Actinokineospora baliensis: one gene and its partner. Each later gene encodes a partner of the first gene's protein in a complex. Links are inferred from orthologs where the notes say so. Each region holds a gene or a part of one and is shown on either strand. Other genes may lie near its edges.

What was found.
Region 2: the proteins of secA (region 1) and secY are in contact, whole or in part, in a crystal structure (PDB 3DIN), measured with the Thermotoga maritima proteins. The link is inferred for Actinokineospora baliensis from one-to-one orthologs. Residues at the interface, in WP_004082002.1 of Thermotoga maritima: Glu261, Ala262, Arg263, Lys300, Ala301, Arg302, Thr303, Ile304, Ile305, Leu323, Tyr324, Asp325, Pro326, Val329, Ser330, Tyr333, Ile336, Lys340, Phe345, Val349, Glu363, Phe364, Tyr374, Ser375, Gly376, Gly377, Glu393, Ile395, Thr482, Ser483; in WP_004081795.1 of Thermotoga maritima: Glu108, Gly109, Glu110, Glu111, Ala236, Glu237, Arg238, Arg239, Ile240, Thr241, Ile242, Gln243, Tyr244, Ala245, Arg246, Arg247, Val248, Thr249, Gly250, Arg251, Arg252, Val253, Tyr254, Gly256, Ala257, Ser258, Thr259, Tyr260, Leu261, Pro262.

The regions. Positions count from the first base shown.
Region 1 is NZ_JAFBCK010000001.1:385,745-389,501, forward strand. The notes cover bases 296-3,741. They hold secA (preprotein translocase subunit SecA), read right to left. Parts: upstream 3,370-3,741; coding sequence 496-3,369; downstream 296-495. Other genes in these bases: JOD54_RS01395 (Rv3235 family protein), read left to right, coding at 296-438; hpf (ribosome hibernation-promoting factor, HPF/YfiA family), read right to left, coding at 3,670-3,741. Also shown: more of JOD54_RS01395, read left to right, coding at 4-295; more of hpf, read right to left, coding at 3,742-3,757. UniProt on the Escherichia coli protein: Required for protein export, interacts with the SecYEG preprotein conducting channel.
Region 2 is NZ_JAFBCK010000001.1:687,879-691,003, forward strand. The notes cover bases 193-3,006. They hold secY (preprotein translocase subunit SecY), read right to left. Parts: upstream 2,347-3,006; coding sequence 1,039-2,346; downstream 193-1,038. Other genes in these bases: map (type I methionyl aminopeptidase), read right to left, coding at 193-434; JOD54_RS02820 (adenylate kinase), read right to left, coding at 488-1,042; JOD54_RS02830 (LysE family translocator), read right to left, coding at 2,555-3,006. Also shown: more of map, read right to left, coding at 1-192; more of JOD54_RS02830, read right to left, coding at 3,007-3,125. UniProt on the Escherichia coli protein: The central subunit of the protein translocation channel SecYEG. Consists of two halves formed by TMs 1-5 and 6-10.

The DNA of each region.
Region 1 (3,757 bases):
CCGGTGCAGCTGGACATCTTGCAGGACTTCGAACCGCCGCTGATCGAGGCCTTTGAGGAGCGGTGGTCCACCCCGCCCGCGTCCAGCGCCCGGGTACGCGCGATCCGTGGCGCACCACGTGAAGCCTCTTGGCGGCTGCTGACCCTCGTATTGGAGACCCTGGAGGGTAAGAGGCAGATTGGGCAGTTGCACGCGATGCTGCCGGGCGATGCCTACGAGGGAATCTTGACGCGAACGCGAGGCAGCGGCAAAGCCCAGTACCGACTGCTGCGGCTACACACGACGACCACCGCGCCGGGAGTGGTGGAGGTGATGTCGACGGTGCGGATCGTGCCTATAGGACGACCGGAGTCTTGGCACGTGAAGGCGTGCATCGGCCGGTGGGAGCAAGAGGCAGGACTGTGGCGCTGCAAGACCCTGCGCTTCATGGGGTTCTAAAAGACGAACCGGGTGGCGGACGGAGTTCCGTCCACCACCCGGCTATAGGACTTCGCGTCAGCGACGGGGGCCCTTGCGACCCTTCTTGGCCGAGTCGCGGGCGGCCTGCCTGCGCTCACGTCGCGTGCCACTCGCACCGTTGTCGGCGTTGCCGCCGTCGGAGTGGGACTCGACGCCACCGTCCTCGGCGGGACCGGTGTAGTTCAACCGCTGCGGGGCAGGTCCCTCGAAACCCTTGCCGCGCAAAGCGGGCGGGAGCTTGTCGCCGGCCGAGGCGGCGGCCGCCTGCTCGGCGCGGACCCGGTCCTGCACCGCCTGCGCCCTGGCCTGGCGGGCCTGCAGCTCCGCCTGGCGGGCCTGGGCGGCCGGGTCGGCGCTGACCGAGGGCAGCGCGGTCGGCTGCGGCGCCAACTGGACCTCGGGCTCGGCGGGCTCGACCGGGACGTTGAAGATGAACCCGACCGACTCCTCCTTCAGCGCGTCGAGCATCGCGCTGAACATCTCGAAGCCCTCCTTCTGGTACTCGATCAGCGGGTCGCGCTGGGCCATCGCCCGCAGACCGATGCCCTCCTTGAGGTAGTCCATCTCGTAGAGGTGCTCGCGCCACTTGCGGTCGAGCACCGAGAGCATCACCCGGCGCTCCACCTCGCGCATCGCGCCCTCGCCGACCTTGCCGTCGATCTCGGCCTCGCGCTCGCCGTAGGCGCGCACGGCGTCGTCGGTGATCGCGTTCAGCAGGAACTCGTGGTCCATGTCCTTGCCGTCGGCCTCGGCCCGGTCGATCAGGTCCTCCCAGTCGACGCCGATCGGGTACAGCTGCTTGAGGGCGGTCCACAGCTTGGCGTGGTCCCAGTCCTCGGAGTAGCCGTCCGCGGTCGCCCCGGTGACGTAGGCGTCGACGACGTCGCTGAGCATCCGCTCGATCTGCTCGCGCAGGTCCTCGCCCTGCAGCACCCGCAGCCGCTCGGCGTAGATCACCTTGCGCTGCTTGTTCATCACCTCGTCGTACTTGAGCACGTTCTTGCGGATCTCGAAGTTCTGCTGCTCGACCTGCGTCTGCGCGCTGCGGATCGCCCTGGTGACGATCTTGGCCTCGATCGGCTGGTCCTCGGGCACGTTCATCGCGGTCATCACGCGCTCGACCATGCCCGCGTTGAACCGGCGCATCAGCTCGTCGCCCAGCGACAGGTAGAACCGGGACTCGCCGGGGTCGCCCTGGCGGCCGGAGCGACCGCGCAGCTGGTTGTCGATGCGCCGCGACTCGTGCCGCTCGGTGCCCAGCACGTAGAGGCCACCGGCCTTCTGCACCTCGATCTTCTCGGCCTTGACCTCCTGCTGCGCCTTCTCCAGCGCGGCGGGCAGCGCGGCGCGCCACTCCTCGGGGGTCTCGATCGGGTCGAGGCCGCGGTCGCGCAGCGCCTCCTCGGCGATGTGCTCGGGGTTGCCGCCGAGCACGATGTCGGTACCGCGACCGGCCATGTTGGTCGCCACGGTGACCGCGCCCTTGTGGCCCGCGCCCGCGATGATCGCGGCTTCCTTCTCGTGGTGCTTGGCGTTGAGGACGCTGTGCGGCACCCCGGCCTTGAGCAGCAGCTTCGACAGGTACTCGGAGCGCTCGACGCTGGTGGTGCCGACCAGCACCGGCTGGCCCTTCTCGTGCCGCTCGGCGATGTCCTCGGCGACCGCGAGGAACTTCGCCTCCTCGGTCTTGTAGATCAGGTCGGCCTGGTCCTTGCGGATCATGTCCCGGTTGGTCGGGATCGGCACGACACCCAGCTTGTAGGTGGTGTGGAACTCGGCCGCCTCGGTCTCGGCGGTACCGGTCATGCCGGAGAGCTTGGTGTAGAGCCGGAAGTAGTTCTGCAGGGTGACGGTGGCCAAGGTCTGGTTCTCGGCCTTGATCTCCACCCCCTCCTTGGCCTCGATGGCCTGGTGCATGCCCTCGTTGTAGCGGCGACCGGCGAGCACGCGGCCGGTGAACTCGTCGACGATGAGGACCTCGCCGTCGCGGACGATGTAGTCCTTGTCGCGCTTGTAGAGCTCCTTGGCCTTCAGCGCGTTGTTGAGGTAGCCGACCAGCGGGGTGTTCGCGGCCTCGTAGAGGTTCTCGATGCCGAGCTGGTCCTCGACGAGCGCGACGCCCTTCTCGGTGACGCCGACGGTCCGCTTGCGCTCGTCGACCTCGTAGTGGGTGTCGCGGCGCAGCATCGGCGAGAGCCTGGCGAACTCCTGGTACCAGCGCGAGGACTGGTCGGCCGGGCCGGAGATGATCAGCGGGGTGCGCGCCTCGTCGATCAGGATCGAGTCGACCTCGTCGACGATGGCGAAGTGGTGCCCGCGCTGGACCATGTCGTCGAGCGACCAGGCCATGTTGTCGCGCAGGTAGTCGAAGCCGAACTCGTTGTTCGTGCCGTGCGTGATGTCGCAGTTGTAGGCCTCGCGGCGCTCGGCCGGGGTCATGTCGGACAGGATCACGCCGACGGTCAGGCCCAGGAAGCGGTGGATGCGGCCCATCCAGTCCGCGTCGCGCTTGGCCAGGTAGTCGTTGGTGGTGATGACGTGCACGCCGTCACCGGCGAGGGCGTTGAGGTAGGCGGCGAGCACGCCGGTGAGCGTCTTGCCCTCACCGGTGCGCATCTCGGCGACCTGCCCGAGGTGCAGCGCGGCACCGCCCATGAGCTGCACGTCGAAGTGCCGCTGGCCCAGCACCCGCTTGGCGCCCTCCCTGGCCACCGCGAACGCCTCCGGCAGCAGCTCGTCGAGCGACTCACCGCCGCGGTAGCGCTCCTGGAACTCCGCGGTCTTGTCGCGCAACTCGTCGTCGGAGAGCGCGACGACCTCGTCCTCCAGCGAGTTGATGTGCGCTGCGATGTTGCGCAGCCGCTTGAGCGTCTTGCCCTCGCCCGCGCGCAGGATCCGGGACAGCACCATCCGAGTCGACCTCGCTAGCTGATAGTCGTGCGCCCGCTACGGACGCTCCTGTTCGTCATCGTAGGCAACCCGCTCCGCGGCGTGCACCGACACCGCACGCGGGGTGCGGCGCAGGGTACCCGGGTGAGGCCCGCCACAGCTCCAACGGCCCACCGGCACCTGAGGTTCCGCGATCGGCGGCAGTGGTGAACTGGGAACGGACCGCGGTCGCGATGACCAGGCGATCTTCCGGCACGCGGACGTGGTGGTGCCCCGGGGGAGCTGGTCCCCCGGGGCACGCGGTGCGTGGGTGCGCGGGGGTCAGACGAGCTTGATCACGCCGTAGTCGAAGGCGTGGCGCCGGTAGACGACGCTGGGGGTACCGGTGTCGGCGTCGGCGAACAGGTAG
Region 2 (3,125 bases), 300 kb from region 1 along the record:
GTGAGCCGGGCGCCGGGGGTGACCGCGGCGATGCCCGCCTCCATGGCCGCCTTGGTGGCCGAGGACAGCGCGGACTCGGCGTCGGTGACGGAGCCGACGAACAGGGTGACGGCGGAGTCGCCGTGCCAGTCGTCGAGGATGGCGCCGCAGTCGACGGAGATCAGGTCGCCCTCGGCGAGCACCTGCCCGCGCGAGGGGATGCCGTGCACGATCTGCTCGTTGACCGAGGCGCAGATGCTGGCCGGGAAGCCGTGGTAGCCCTTGAACGAGGGCACCGCGCCCGCGTCGCGGATGGTCTGCTCGGCGAGCTCGTCGAGCTCCTGCGTGCTGACCCCCGGGCGGGCGGCGGTGGCGACGGCGGCCAGGGCCTTCGCCACGACCAGCCCGGCGGCGCGCATGGCCTCGAGCTGGGCGGGCGTCTTGATCTCGATCATCCGCGACTTCCAGGAGGCGATGGCCAGGCGCAGTCCGGCGCGCAGACCACCGGTCACGTCCGGTCGCGCAGCGCCGAGAGCACGCGCCCGGTGATGTCGTCGACCTCGCCGACGGCGTCCACGGTGATCACCGAGGTGCCGTAGTAGTCCAGCAGCGGCGCGGTCTCCGACCGGTAGATCTCCTGGCGGCGGCGGATGACGTCCTCGTTGTCGTCGGTGCGGCCCCTGGCCAGCAGCCGCTTGACCACGACGTCCTCGTCGACCTTGAACTCGACGACGGCGTCGAGGGACTGGCCGGTGCTGCTGAGGATCTTGCCGAGCACCTCGGCCTGGCCGACGTTGCGCGGGAACCCGTCGAGCAGGAACCCGCCGCGCGCGTCGGCCTCGTCGAGCCGCTCGCGCACCATCTCGTTGGTCACCTCGTCCGGGACCAGCTGCCCGGAGTCGAGGTAGCGCTTGACGTCCTGGCCGAGTTCGGTGTTGTTCGTGATGTGCGCCCGGAACAGGTCCCCGGTGGAGATGTGCGGCACGCCGAGCTCTTCGCTGAGCGCGGCCGCCTGGGTGCCCTTGCCCGCTCCGGGCGGTCCAACGAGAACAACACGCGTCACTTGAGGAACCCTTCGTAGTTGCGCTGCATCAGCTGGCTCTCGATCTGCTTCACGGTGTCGAGACCGACGCCGACCATGATGAGGACGGCGGTGCCACCGAACGGGAAGTTCTGGTTCTGACCGGGGTCGGTGATCTCGAGGAAGAAGTTGGGCAGCACCGCGATGATGCCGAGGTAGATCGAGCCGGGGAGCGTGATGCGGCTCAACACGAAGCTCAGGTACTCAGACGTCGGGCGACCGGGGCGGATGCCCGGGATGAAGCCGCCGAACTTCTTCATCTCGTCAGCGCGCTCGTTCACGTTGAACGTGATGGTGATGTAGAAGTACGTGAAGAAGATGATCAGCGCGAAGTAGATGCCGATGTGCACCCAGCTGGCCTGGTTGACGATGTGGTTCGAGATGAACCGCTGCCAGGCGGAGCTGTCCTGGCCGACCAGCCGCGAGATCAGGTCGGGCAGGTAGAGCAGCGACGACGCGAAGATGACCGGGATGACGCCAGCCTGGTTGACCTTCAGCGGCAGGTACGTCGAGGTGCCGCCGTACATGCGGCGACCGATCATGCGCTTGGCGTACTGCACCGGGATCCGGCGCTGGCCCTGCTCGACGAACACGACGCTGCCGATGATCAGCAGGCCGAACACCAGCACCATGGCGAACACCAGGCCGCCGTTGCGGTTGAGGATGTTGCCGCCCTCGGCCGGGATGCGCGCCGCGATGTTGACGAACATCAGCAGCGACATGCCGTTGCCGATCCCGCGCTCGGTGATCAGCTCACCGAACCACATGATCAGCGCGGTGCCCGCGGTCATCGTGATGACCACGACGGCCAGCGTGAACACGTTGCTGTTCGGGATGATGTCGTCGGGGCAGTTGCCGAACAGCTGCTTGCGGTCGGCCATGGCGACGATGCCGGTCGCCTGCAGGACCGCGAGCGCGATCGTCAGGTAGCGCGTGTACTGCGTGAGCTTGCCCTGGCCCGCCTGGCCTTCCTTCTTCAGCTGCTCGAACCGGGGGATCACCACCGTCAACAGCTGGATGATGATGCTCGCGGTGATGTAGGGCATGATCCCGAGCGCGAAGACCGACAGCTGCAGCAAGGCGCCGCCGCTGAACAGGTTCAGCAGGCCGAAGACGCTGCTGTTGCTGTCGGACACCAGGTCCAGGCACTTCTGGACGTTCGGGTAGGACACGCCCGGCGAAGGCAGCAGTGCGCCGACTCGGTAGACCACGATGATCCCGAGCGTGAAAAGGATCTTACGGCGCAAGTCCGGCGTCGCGAGAGCCGAGCGGAAGGCGCTGAACACGCAAGAACCTCCTCGGCGTCACCGGCAGCTCATTGCCGGTGAACGGCTTAACCGGCTAGTCGCCGGCGGTTACAGGGCCAGGGCTACCAGGTGTTGGCAGGCCAGGGGCGCTCCGGGGCAACAGACCCCACAGCGTGTTCTCGACTCTAACAGCACGCTTGTTGGGTTCAGCACCCCGAGGTACCCACAACCTGCCGCCCCGGTGCCGTCACCGGGGTGATGTGGCTAACAAAGCGGCCATGCCGAGCAGCACGACACCGGTGCCCTGGTCCAACCGGCGGTGCGCCCTGCGGCTCATCCGCACCGCCCGCACCACCGCGCCGACCCCCACGTAGATCGTCCCGGCGACGAGCTCGGCCACCAGGTACAGCGCACCGAGCACGAGCACCTGCGCGGTCACCGAACCGCGGTCGGGCTCGACGAACTGGGGCACGAACGCGGTGAAGATCAGGACGGCCTTGGGGTTGGTGACCGCGACCAGGAACTCCTTGCGCGCCAAGGAGAACAGGTCCGGCGCGACCAGGTCGTCCTGGGTGTCCTCGGGGGTGGACCTGGCGGTGAGGATCCGGACGCCGAGGTACACCAGGTACCCGACACCGAGCCACTTGACGACGGTGAGCGCCACCTCAGAGGCGGCCAGCAGACCACCGAGACCGGCTGCGACGGCCGTGATGAGCAGGGCGAACCCGGTGAGCCGACCGAGCAGCGCGGTGGTGCCCCTGGCGGGTCCGTACCGCATGCCGTGGTGCATGCCGAGGAGGTTGTTCGCCCCGGGGGTC